Regions from separate parts of the Clostridium sp. CM027 genome, predicted to be linked through region 1. Evidence: a T-box and tRNA genes for the amino acid it is inferred to sense, from the RefSeq annotation. Region 1 holds a T-box; the other holds one or more tRNA genes.

The links. The T-box of region 1 lies ahead of alaS (alanine--tRNA ligase). A T-box ahead of a tRNA ligase gene usually reads a tRNA of that ligase, here a tRNA-Ala.
Region 2: it has a tRNA-Ala gene. The T-box ahead of alaS (alanine--tRNA ligase) is inferred to sense a tRNA for this amino acid. The anticodon was not compared.

The regions. Positions count from the first base shown of each region.
Region 1 is NZ_CP077725.1:580,139-586,084, reverse strand. Features, by position in the region: gene KTC92_RS02875 (DUF1292 domain-containing protein) at 181-438, opposite strand; gene ruvX (Holliday junction resolvase RuvX) at 511-930, opposite strand; gene KTC92_RS02865 (IreB family regulatory phosphoprotein) at 1,007-1,264, opposite strand; gene alaS (alanine--tRNA ligase) at 1,449-4,094, opposite strand; T-box leader at 4,215-4,408, opposite strand; gene KTC92_RS02855 (AI-2E family transporter) at 4,489-5,517, opposite strand; gene KTC92_RS02850 (PRC-barrel domain-containing protein) at 5,504-5,946, opposite strand, start outside.
Region 2 is NZ_CP077725.1:2,932,840-2,938,785, forward strand. Features, by position in the region: rRNA gene KTC92_RS13910 (23S ribosomal RNA) at 1-1,185, shown strand, start outside; rRNA gene rrf (5S ribosomal RNA) at 1,275-1,391, shown strand; tRNA gene KTC92_RS13920 (tRNA-Asn) at 1,397-1,471, shown strand; rRNA gene rrf (5S ribosomal RNA) at 1,511-1,627, shown strand; tRNA gene KTC92_RS13930 (tRNA-Ile) at 1,634-1,710, shown strand; tRNA gene KTC92_RS13935 (tRNA-Ala) at 1,716-1,791, shown strand; rRNA gene KTC92_RS13940 (16S ribosomal RNA) at 2,478-3,995, shown strand; rRNA gene KTC92_RS13945 (23S ribosomal RNA) at 4,288-5,946, shown strand, end outside.

The DNA.
Region 1 (5,946 bases):
TATACCCCTTTTCTACAAACATCATTTGACTCATAGATAAAATTATATTAAGTATACTTTTATTTTAATCCTTTATTATAATATTGTCAATTGATAATCATTTAGTTTTAAGAAAATAGGTTAATTAGTTTGAAAATATATTAAAATGTCTTAATTTAGAATCTTTTTGCTTAAATACTATTATAGTTCTCCTGAAGAAATTGCGTCATACGCCTCTGAAATCATTTCAAACTCTTCATCATCATCTATTGTAACTAAAATATCCTCACCCTCTGCGTCCTTATCTATTCTTAGTGCAATTGCATCAATATCTTCTTCACCAGTTGGCGCAACTATAACATATTCCTTATCTTTAATGTCCAATTTCGTTAGTACGTCAAATTCTATTTCTTTACCCTCTTCATCATATAATAATACGGTTTCAACATTGTTATCCATTTTATTTTCTCCTTTCAATTTATGCAATCAATAATATCTTAATACCCGTTGCATATTTTTGTAAATTTCATTTTATAGATGTGTGCCTAAACTATCTAAATATCCTTGTAAAATGAATGTAGCCGCAATTTTATCTACAATCTTTTTTCTTTTTGATCTAGATAAATCGCCCTCGAGCATTACTCTATTAGCAGCTACTGTTGATAATCTTTCATCCCACATTTTCACTTCTAAATTTAATGTTTCTTTAAGCTTTTCACAAAAACGCTGAACCTTTTCCCCTTGTGGTCCTATAGTTCCATTCATATTTTTAGGGAGGCCTGATACAAAACTTTCTACATTGTATTCCTTACATATTTTAGAAAGTTCCTCTATATCTAGAACTATGCTTTTCCTTTTAATTGTTGTAATTCCCTGTGCTGTTAATCCTAACGGATCGCATACAGCTACCCCTATTGTTCTGTCTCCAATATCTAACCCTAATATTCTCATCCAAATGCTCCTTTAATAATAGCCTAGTTAATGTACGCCATTAACTTTAAAAAATAAAATGCCCCCTATGGGCATTTTACTTTTTTATGTCTAGATAAGATTTCAAAACTTCTTCCAATATCTCATCTCTCTCTAGCTTTCTTACCATCGCTCTTGCTCCATTGTAGTTCGTTATATATGTCGGATCTCCTGAAATTAGATATCCTACCATTTGGTTCACTGGGTTATAGCCCTTTTTTATAAGTGAATTATATACGTCAGTCAAAATAGTTTTTGTTAAATCTTTTTTATCTTTTACAAAATCAAATTGGACTGTATTTTGATTATTATCCATTATATACACCCCTTTCCTCATCATACGCTAAACACTAAAATTTATCCCATTTGAATACGCTAGGAAATCATTTGGTAATATAGTAAATTTTTTTCAGTTGTAATAAGTTCCATAATTACATACTAACTATAATTAAATTACTTATTATTAATTATATTATAAAACAACTATTGCAAAAAGTATACTATTTTACCAATCTTTCAATTATAGAGCATACATTCGTTATTGCTTCATCTAATTTTTCGGGAAGTTTTCCACCTGCCTCTGCCATGTCAGGCCTTCCACCACCGCCACCACCAGCGATTTTAGCAACTTCTTTAATTATTTTCCCACAGTGTATTCCTTTATCTATTGCTGACTTAGACGCCATTGCAACAAATTGTACTTTATCGTCTGTACAGCTTCCTATTACCACTACACCATCAACAATCTTATTACGAAGTTTATCAGCTAAATCTCTTAAAGCATCTCCGTTTATATTTTTTACAGCTCCTGAAATCACTTTAACACCTTTGACCTGTTTAATATTCTCTAAAATTTCATCTACTGAAGAACTGGCTAATTTTTCTTTTAATAATACTATTTCCTTTTCTTTGTATTTTAATTCTACCAATTGAGTTTGTAATTTATTTATTATGTCTTTTTCTGAACATTTTAATGTACTTCCAATATATTTTAATAAATTACTTTTATCTTCTACATATTTTATAGATTCACTACCAGTTATAGCTTCAATTCTTCTAACCCCTGCCGCTACTCCTGCTTCAGATAAAATTTTAAATAATCCGATTTCGCCTGAATTTCTAACATGAGTACCGCCACATAATTCCTTACTATACTCTCCTACAGATACTACTCTAACATCTCCTTGATATTTTTCATCAAATAATGCTATAGCTCCAGTTTCCTTAGCTTTCTCAATGGTCATAACCTCAGTCTCTACCTTATACGCCTTCATAATATTGTCATTTACAATTTTCTCAACTTTAGCAATCTCTTTCTCAGTTAGTGCAGAAAAATGAGTGAAGTCAAACCTTAATCTATCTTCATTTACATAAGAACCTGATTGATGAACGTGATCACCTAAAACTCTTTTCAGCGTTTCTTGTAGCATGTGAGTTACAGTGTGATTTTTACAAATTTGAGCTCTCCTATCTTCGTCAACCTTAAGAGTTACTATTTCATCTGCTATCACTATTCCTTCTAACACCTCAATGAAATGTATTATTTTTCCAGAAATATCTTTTTGGCAATCGTACACTTTTGCTTTAAAATTATCATTAAAAATTATTCCCTTATCTCCAATTTGCCCTCCCATTTCTGCATAGAAAGGAGTATCTTCGGTTACAATAATCCCTTTTGACCCCTTTGAAAGGTCTGTAACATGCTCTTCGCCACTAATTAAAAATTTAGCCTTAGATTCCAATTGTATTTTATCATATCCATCAAATTTTGTTTCTATATTTTTAGGAATTAAGTTCATTGAACTTTCTCCACTGCCCATATAATTTGACTGTACTCTAGCAGCTCTTGCCCTTTGCTTTTGACTTTGCATTGCAGCATTAAATCCTTCTAAATCAATTTTTATACCAGCATCGCTAAGTATTTCTTCTGTAAGCTCATATGGAAAACCATAGGTATCGTATAATTTAAAAGCTTTATCTCCACCTAAAATTTTATTGTTATTTTTTTGAAGCTCTTCTATGTAAACTTTTAAAATATCCATACCAGAATCTATAGTTTCTAAAAATCTTTCCTCTTCAATTTTTATAACTTTCTTAATATAGGATGATTTTTCTTTTAATTCTGGGTATGCTTTAGAGGAGTTTTCAATAACAGTATCGCAAAGTTCACTTAAAAAAGTATTTTTAATTCCAATCAACCTACCATGCCTTGCCGCACGCCTTAGTAGTCGCCTAAGAACATAACCTCTTCCCTCATTAGACGGAAGTACACCATCACTTATCATAAAGGTTGTGCTTCTAACATGGTCTGTTATAACTTTTAAAGATATCGACTCATTACAGCTATCGCCACATTTCACGCCTGAAATTCTTGAAACTTCTTCTAAAATATTTTTTATAGTATCTACTTCAAATATACTATCTGTGCCTTGCATTATGCCAGCTATTCTCTCGAGACCCATACCTGTATCTATATTAGGATTTTTTAATTTGTTGTAGTTACCATGCTCATCCTTATTAAATTGAGTGAACACTAAATTCCAAAATTCTATTACTCTATCTTCATTGCCTGCCTTAATAAACTCTTCTTCCGTTTTTATTTGGCCGAGTTCTACATTTCTATCGAAGTGTATTTCTGAACTCGGTCCACAAGGTCCTTGACCTATTTCCCAAAAATTTTCTTCTTTTCCTAATCTAAAAATACGTGAAGGATCAACATCAGTATTTTTAATCCATACATCAAAAGCCTCATCATCCTCTAAATATATAGTTATATATAAATTTTCTTTTGGTATTTTCAAAACCTCTGTTGCATATTCCCAAGCCCATGGTATAACCTCTTTTTTGAAATAATCACCAAAAGAAAAATTTCCAAGCATTTCAAAGAAAGTGCCATGTCTTGATGTCTTTCCTACATTCTCAATATCTCCTGTCCTAATACATTTTTGACAATTAGTTATTCTAGTATTAGGTGGCGTTTTAATTCCTGTAAAATATGGTTTAAGTGGTTGCATACCCGCATTTACAAGCAATAAACTGCTGTCATTCTTAGGTACTAGAGGAAAACTTTCTAGTCTAAGATGCTCTTTACCTTCAAAAAAATTTAGAAACGATTCCCTAATTTCATTTAATCCTAATTTTTCCATAATATCTCCTCCGATTGTTTATAGACTGTGTTAACACGATCTATTTATGCTAATTTTATATATAGAATTTTAAAATTCATAATTTTCTAAAATATAAAAAAAAACCTTCACTTCCCTAAAGCAAGGGACGAAAGTTTTCCGCGTTACCACCCTAATTATATCACTATATAATTAATAACAATTAATTACACTGCAATATCTCTCAACAAAATAAGGTTCAAAGACAGCTTCAATATGGCTATCAAGAAGTTTTCACCCTCCACTTCCTCTCTAAATGACTAACTATATTTACTAATTCTTATCATTACCTGATATTAACTTATATATACTATAGTACATTTTACCTTAATACTTCAAGATATGCAAATTATAAATAAAAATATATTGCTTATTCCTAGAATAGATAATAGTTTAAGTCCTCATATATAACTTTTATCACTACTCCTAGTGGCACTGCTAGTATCATACCTAAAATCCCTCCAACCTTCCCACCTATAACCAACAATAATATTACTGTTAATGGGTGCATACTTATACTATCTCCAATTATTTTTGGTGACAATATACTTCCTTCGATTTGTTGAAGTGCAAATAGCCACAACGCTGTATATAAAGCTATTTTTGGAGAGTCAAGCAGAGCTATTAAAATGATAGGTATTACCCCAAATATAGGTCCAAAGTAAGGTATTATATTAAAAATTCCATTTATCAATGAAAGTATCAAAGGAAAATCAACTTTCATAAACATTAATATCAAAAATGTAGCAATGGTTATAATTCCACATAAGATAAATTGACTTATAATATACCTTCCTAATACTTTATCAATATCCGCTATGATTCTCTTTATTATATTTCTGCTCTCTGGTGGAAAAACTATCAATGCCTTATTTATCATGTTTTCACTATCGCATAAAAAGTAATATACTATTAAAGGCGAAACCATGTAAGTTAATATATTCTCACCGATGCCCATGATAGAATCTAATATTTTATCAAATATTAGAAGTATTTGAGCATTTGATTTTTGGTATATAGTAGTCATAATACTACTCATGACTCTGCTTCTATTTAATACTTTTATTTTCATATTTGCATTAATTAAATATTTTTGCAAATCATTTATTGCCTTATTTATGTCTAAACTTTCTCTAAATATTGATGGAATTACCACTATAAACGTTAATAATACTAAACTTAATAAACCGACTATTATTAAACAAGCAGAAGCTTTTTTATTTACTCCTTTTCTAATTAAAAGCATATATAATGGTTTTAGTATATATGCCACAATGAAAGAAATAAAGACTAAATTTATTAATTGTTTAACAATAGGGATTTTTATTAACATAAAGAGTACAACTACAAAAATAATAATACTGAGAATCGTAATAGCTAACTTCTTTTTGCTAATTTTTTTCATCGGCTTTTCCCTCCACAAAGAAGTTATGTGGCATACTTTTAAAACATGATTCATCAAAATTGGGAATGTAGAGAATATTTTCTTCTCCAAGTATTAGTTCATTTATTAGCATTATTCTTTTCCCTCTAAGTAAATTTGTAATAAATCCAGAAGACACTATAATTCCTTTTATTTCAAATGTATCACATGAAAAAGTAATATCCTCCACCATACCAAATACATTGCTACATTTATCTATTACATCCATATTAATAAAGCTATGTAAACATAGATATTTATTTTTCTCTACTTTTTTAACTACCATATGCTTATTAAAATATATGATGTCTTCTTTTAATACACTTAAATTTTTATGGAAAAGTTTATAAGGAGATATTACAAATCCGATTACCTTTCCTTTATTAAAATCCATTAACAAATCTCTGATAA
Region 2 (5,946 bases), 1.5 Mb from region 1:
AAGGGGTGCCTACGTAAGTAGGTCGCAGAGAATAGGCCCAAGCAACTGTTTAGCAAAAACACAGGTCTCTGCTAAAGCGAAAGCTGATGTATAGGGGCTGACGCCTGCCCGGTGCTGGAAGGTTAAGGGGATTACTTAGCGCAAGCGAAGGTATGAACTTAAGCCCCAGTAAACGGCGGCCGTAACTATAACGGTCCTAAGGTAGCGAAATTCCTTGTCGGGTAAGTTCCGACCCGCACGAATGGCGTAATGATTTGGGCACTGTCTCAACAACACATCCGGCGAAATTGTAGTGCAAGTGAAGATGCTTGCTACCCGCGATTGGACGGAAAGACCCCGTAGAGCTTTACTGTAGCTTAGCATTGAATTTCGGTATTGTCTGTACAGGATAGGTGGGAGACTGAGAAACATGGGCGTCAGCCTGTGTGGAGTCATCCTTGGGATACCACCCTGACAGTACTGAGGTTCTAACTGGAGGCCATGAATCTGGTCACAGGACATTGTTAGGTGGGCAGTTTGACTGGGGCGGTCGCCTCCAAAAAAGTAACGGAGGCGCCCAAAGGTTCCCTCAGCGCGGTTGGAAATCGCGCGAAGAGTGCAAAGGCAGAAGGGAGCCTGACTGCGACACTTACAAGTGGAGCAGGGACGAAAGTCGGGCTTAGTGATCCGGTGGTACCTCGTGGGAGGGCCATCGCTCAACGGATAAAAGCTACCTCGGGGATAACAGGCTGATCTCCCCCAAGAGTCCACATCGACGGGGAGGTTTGGCACCTCGATGTCGGCTCGTCGCATCCTGGGGCTGAAGTAGGTCCCAAGGGTTGGGCTGTTCGCCCATTAAAGCGGCACGCGAGCTGGGTTCAGAACGTCGTGAGACAGTTCGGTCCCTATCCGTCGCGGGCGTAGGAAATTTGAAGGGAGCTGTCCTTAGTACGAGAGGACCGGGATGGACAAACCTCTGGTGCACCAGTTGTCACGCCAGTGGCATCGCTGGGTAGCTATGTTTGGAAGGGATAAACGCTGAAAGCATCTAAGCGTGAAGCCCACCCTGAGATGAGATTTCCCATAACTCGCACGTAAGTGCGGTGTTAGTAAGACTCCTGGAAGACCACCAGGTTGATAGGTTAGAGGTGTAAGCATGGTAACATGTTCAGCTGACTAATACTAATAAGTCGAGGGCTTGACCTAAATATATAATTAGAAATAAAGCGATACTTCAAGCGTAAGCGAGAAGACTAGTTCACTGTGCAATTTTGAGAGAATATTTATTTTCTCAATCTAGTGATTATGGCATGAAGGTAACACCCGTTCCCATACCGAACACGAAGGTTAAGCTTCAATGCGCCGATGGTACTGCAGGGGTGACCTTGTGGAAGAGTAGGTTGTCGCTAGGTAATGTTCCGCGATAGCTCAACGGTGGAGCACTCGGCTGTTAACCGATAGGTTGAAGGTTCAAATCCTTTTCGCGGAGCCATTTTTTAAAATATAATAACATATGACGGATATTAATAAATCTGGTGATTATGGCATGAAGGTAACACCCGTTCCCATACCGAACACGAAGGTTAAGCTTCAATGCGCCGATGGTACTGCAGGGGTGACCTTGTGGAAGAGTAGGTTGTCGCCAGGTAAATATGGATCTTTAGCTCAGCTGGTTAGAGCTACCGGCTCATAACCGGTCGGTCCGGGGTTCGAGTCCCTGAAGGTCCACCATATGTGGGGATATAGCTCAGCTGGGAGAGCACCTGCCTTGCACGCAGGGGGTCAAGGGTTCGATTCCCTTTATCTCCACCAAAGAACAGTCCAATATGGGCTGTTTTTTTTGTGGAGATAAATAAGTTGTTAGTAAAAAAACTGGGTTAAATCATCTCCTGTGCAGCGGCTGATTTTATTCCAAGATTGCAGCTCCGCAGGAGATGATTTAAGTGGATTATTAATGTTGTTAGAAATTCTATAATATAAAAATTCTTAATAACGTTTATAAATAAATAAATAAAATGCTTAAATACAAACAATTTCTTATATACTTGACCATGCGTGTCAATATATATAAAACAAAGGATTATAATGAAAGAATGAGTAAATGGAGAATAACGTGGATATATAACAAAAAAAACAAATATACAACTTTATTATTATGATACAATATTCCTTGTCGTCACAAACAAGTGGCACGATAAGCTAACTGTTGATAACTATTTAATATATTTTCAAATGAAAATAATTTTTAAAAAGTTGTTGACAAAACAAGAAATGCCTAGTAGAATAGTAGAAGTCGTCACATGATGACAAAGCAAATTGGTCTTTGAAAATTAAACAGAGAAATAGGTAAAGATAGCGAAATAATATTTCGCTAAACCAGTTAATTACTTTAGTATAAAGTAAAATTTAGTCGTAAGACTAAAAGTATGTAATGAGCTTGCGTAACAACTTAACAGTTGTCGCAGATTAATCATTTCAACTAAAAAAGTGTAAACTTTTAAATTGAGAGTTTGATCCTGGCTCAGGACGAACGCTGGCGGCGTGCCTAACACATGCAAGTCGAGCGATGAAACCTTTCGGGGTGGATTAGCGGCGGACGGGTGAGTAACACGTGGGTAACCTGCCTCAAAGAGGGGAATAGCCTCCCGAAAGGGAGATTAATACCGCATAATATGTTTTGGTCGCATGATCGAAACATCAAAGGATTTTTCTTCGGAAAATTCCACTTTGAGATGGACCCGCGGCGCATTAGCTAGTTGGTGAGGTAACGGCTCACCAAGGCGACGATGCGTAGCCGACCTGAGAGGGTGATCGGCCACATTGGAACTGAGACACGGTCCAGACTCCTACGGGAGGCAGCAGTGGGGAATATTGCGCAATGGGGGAAACCCTGACGCAGCAACGCCGCGTGAATGATGAAGGCCTTCGGGTTGTAAAGTTCTGTCTTCTGGGACGATAATGACGGTACCAGAGGAGGAAGCCACGGCTAACTACGTGCCAGCAGCCGCGGTAATACGTAGGTGGCAAGCGTTGTCCGGATTTACTGGGCGTAAAGGATGCGTAGGCGGACATTTAAGTCAGATGTGAAATACCCGAGCTTAACTTGGGTGCTGCATTTGAAACTGGGTGTCTAGAGTGCAGGAGAGGTAAGTGGAATTCCTAGTGTAGCGGTGAAATGCGTAGAGATTAGGAAGAACACCAGTGGCGAAGGCGACTTACTGGACTGTAACTGACGCTGAGGCATGAAAGCGTGGGGAGCAAACAGGATTAGATACCCTGGTAGTCCACGCCGTAAACGATGAATACTAGGTGTCGGGGGTCGAACCTCGGTGCCGCCGTTAACACATTAAGTATTCCGCCTGGGGAGTACGATCGCAAGATTAAAACTCAAAGGAATTGACGGGGGCCCGCACAAGCAGCGGAGCATGTGGTTTAATTCGAAGCAACGCGAAGAACCTTACCTAGACTTGACATCCCCTGCATAACCCAGAGATGGGCGAAGTCCTTCGGGACAGGGTGACAGGTGGTGCATGGTTGTCGTCAGCTCGTGTCGTGAGATGTTGGGTTAAGTCCCGCAACGAGCGCAACCCTTATCATTAGTTGCTACCATTAAGTTGAGCACTCTAGTGAGACTGCCCGGGTTAACCGGGAGGAAGGTGGGGATGACGTCAAATCATCATGCCCCTTATGTCTAGGGCTACACACGTGCTACAATGGTGAGTACAAAGAGATGCAAGACCGCAAGGTGGAGCCAAACTCAAAAACTCATCCCAGTTCGGATTGTAGGCTGCAACTCGCCTACATGAAGCCGGAGTTGCTAGTAATCGCGAATCAGCATGTCGCGGTGAATACGTTCCCGGGCCTTGTACACACCGCCCGTCACACCATGAGAGTTGGTAACACCCGAAGTCCGTGAGGTAACCGTAAGGAGCCAGCGGCCGAAGGTGGGATTGATGATTGGGGTGAAGTCGTAACAAGGTAGCCGTAGGAGAACCTGCGGCTGGATCACCTCCTTTCTAGGGAGTAGATGTATTGACTTCGGTCGATGCAATAGAAGAATATTAATTTATTCTTCAAAAATATCTATTGTAATTAATCGTACCTAGTTCTCTGTTTAATTTTGAGAGACTAATTTTATCTAACTCTTAGGAGTTAGATAATGAATAGTTTTTCTTAAAATGTTCTTTGAAAATTGCACAGTGAAAAAAGTTGTTTTAAAAAAATTAAAACTACGCAAGTAGTTTATAAATTGATTTAATACAATTTCGCAAAATTAATATAACCGTCTATGTAAATAGACAGAATCAAGGTCAAGCTACAAAGGGCGCATGGCGAATGCCTTGGCACTAGGAGCCGAAGAAGGACGCGTTAAGCTGCGATAAGCTTTGGGTAGGCGCAAATAGCCTGTGATCCAAAGATTTCCGAATGGGGGAACCCACATAGTAACAACTATGTACTGCATACTGAATAAATAGGTATGCAGAGGTAGACCCGGGGAACTGAAACATCTAAGTACCCGGAGGAAGAGAAAGAAACATCGATTTCCTAAGTAGCGGCGAGCGAAAGGGAAAGAGCCCAAACCCAGGTCTTTGATCTGGGGGTTGAGGATAGATCATAAATACTGCAATTCCTTAATTGAAGATAGCTGGAAAGCTGCTCCGCAGAAGGTAATAGGCCTGTAAATGAAAAGGAAAAACAGTCAGATCTAATCCAGAGTACCACGAGACACGTGAAACCTTGTGGGAAGCTGGGAGGACCACCTCCCAAGGCTAAATACTACCTAGTGACCGATAGTGAAGAAGTACCGTGAGGGAAAGGTGAAAAGAACCCCGGAAGGGGAGTGAAATAGAACCTGAAACCGTGTGCCTACAACCGGTCGAAGCACTTTATATGTGTGACGGCGTGCTTTTTGTAGAACGAGCCAACGAGTTACGATATGTAGCAAGGTTAAGTACTTAAGGTACGGAGCCGAAGGGAAACCAAGTCTGAATAGGGCGCATAGTTGCATGTCGTAGACCCGAAACCGGGTGACCTATCCATGGCCAGGATGAAGCGGAAGTAAAATTCCGTGGAGGTCCGAACCACGTTGGTGTTGAAAAACCATGGGATGAGCTGTGGATAGCGGAGAAATTCCAATCGAACTCGGAGATAGCTGGTTCTCCTCGAAATAGCTTTAGGGCTAGCGTCGATTAATTGAGTAATGGAGGTAGAGCACTGAATGGGCTAGGGGCTGACAACAGTTACTGAACCCTATCAAACTCCGAATGCCATATACTTTTATTTCGGCAGTCAGACTGCGAATGATAAGATCCGTAGTCAAAAGGGAAACAGCCCAGACCATCAGCTAAGGTCCCAAAGTGTAAGTTAAGTGGAAAAGGATGTGGGATTTCTAAGACAACTAGGATGTTGGCTCAGAAGCAGCCACTCATTTAAAGAGTGCGTAATAGCTCACTAGTCAAGAGATCCTGCGCCGAAGATGTCCGGGGCTAAAACTTACCACCGAAGCTATGGGTGTACACAATTGTGTACGCGGTAGAGGAGCTTTCTGTACTGGCTGAAGTCATACCGTAAGGAGTGGTGGACGGTACAGAAGTGAGAATGTTGGCATGAGTAGCGAGAGTTAAGTGAGAATCTTAACGGTCGAAAACCTAAGGTTTCCTGAGGAAGGCTCGTCCTCTCAGGGTTAGTCGGGACCTAAGCCGAGGCCGAAAGGCGTAGGTGATGGACAATCGGTTGATATTCCGATACCACCAATGGACGTTATTAGAAATGGGATGACGCAGGAGGATAAGATGTGCACACTATTGGATGTGTGTCTAAGCATTTAGGCGGAGCAAGCAGGCAAATCCGTTTGCTCTTAACGCTGAGATGTGATGGGGAAGGGAATTTATTCCCGAAGTATCTGATTCCACGCTGCCAAGAAAAGTCTCTATCGAGGATATTGGTGCCCGTACCGCAAACCGACAC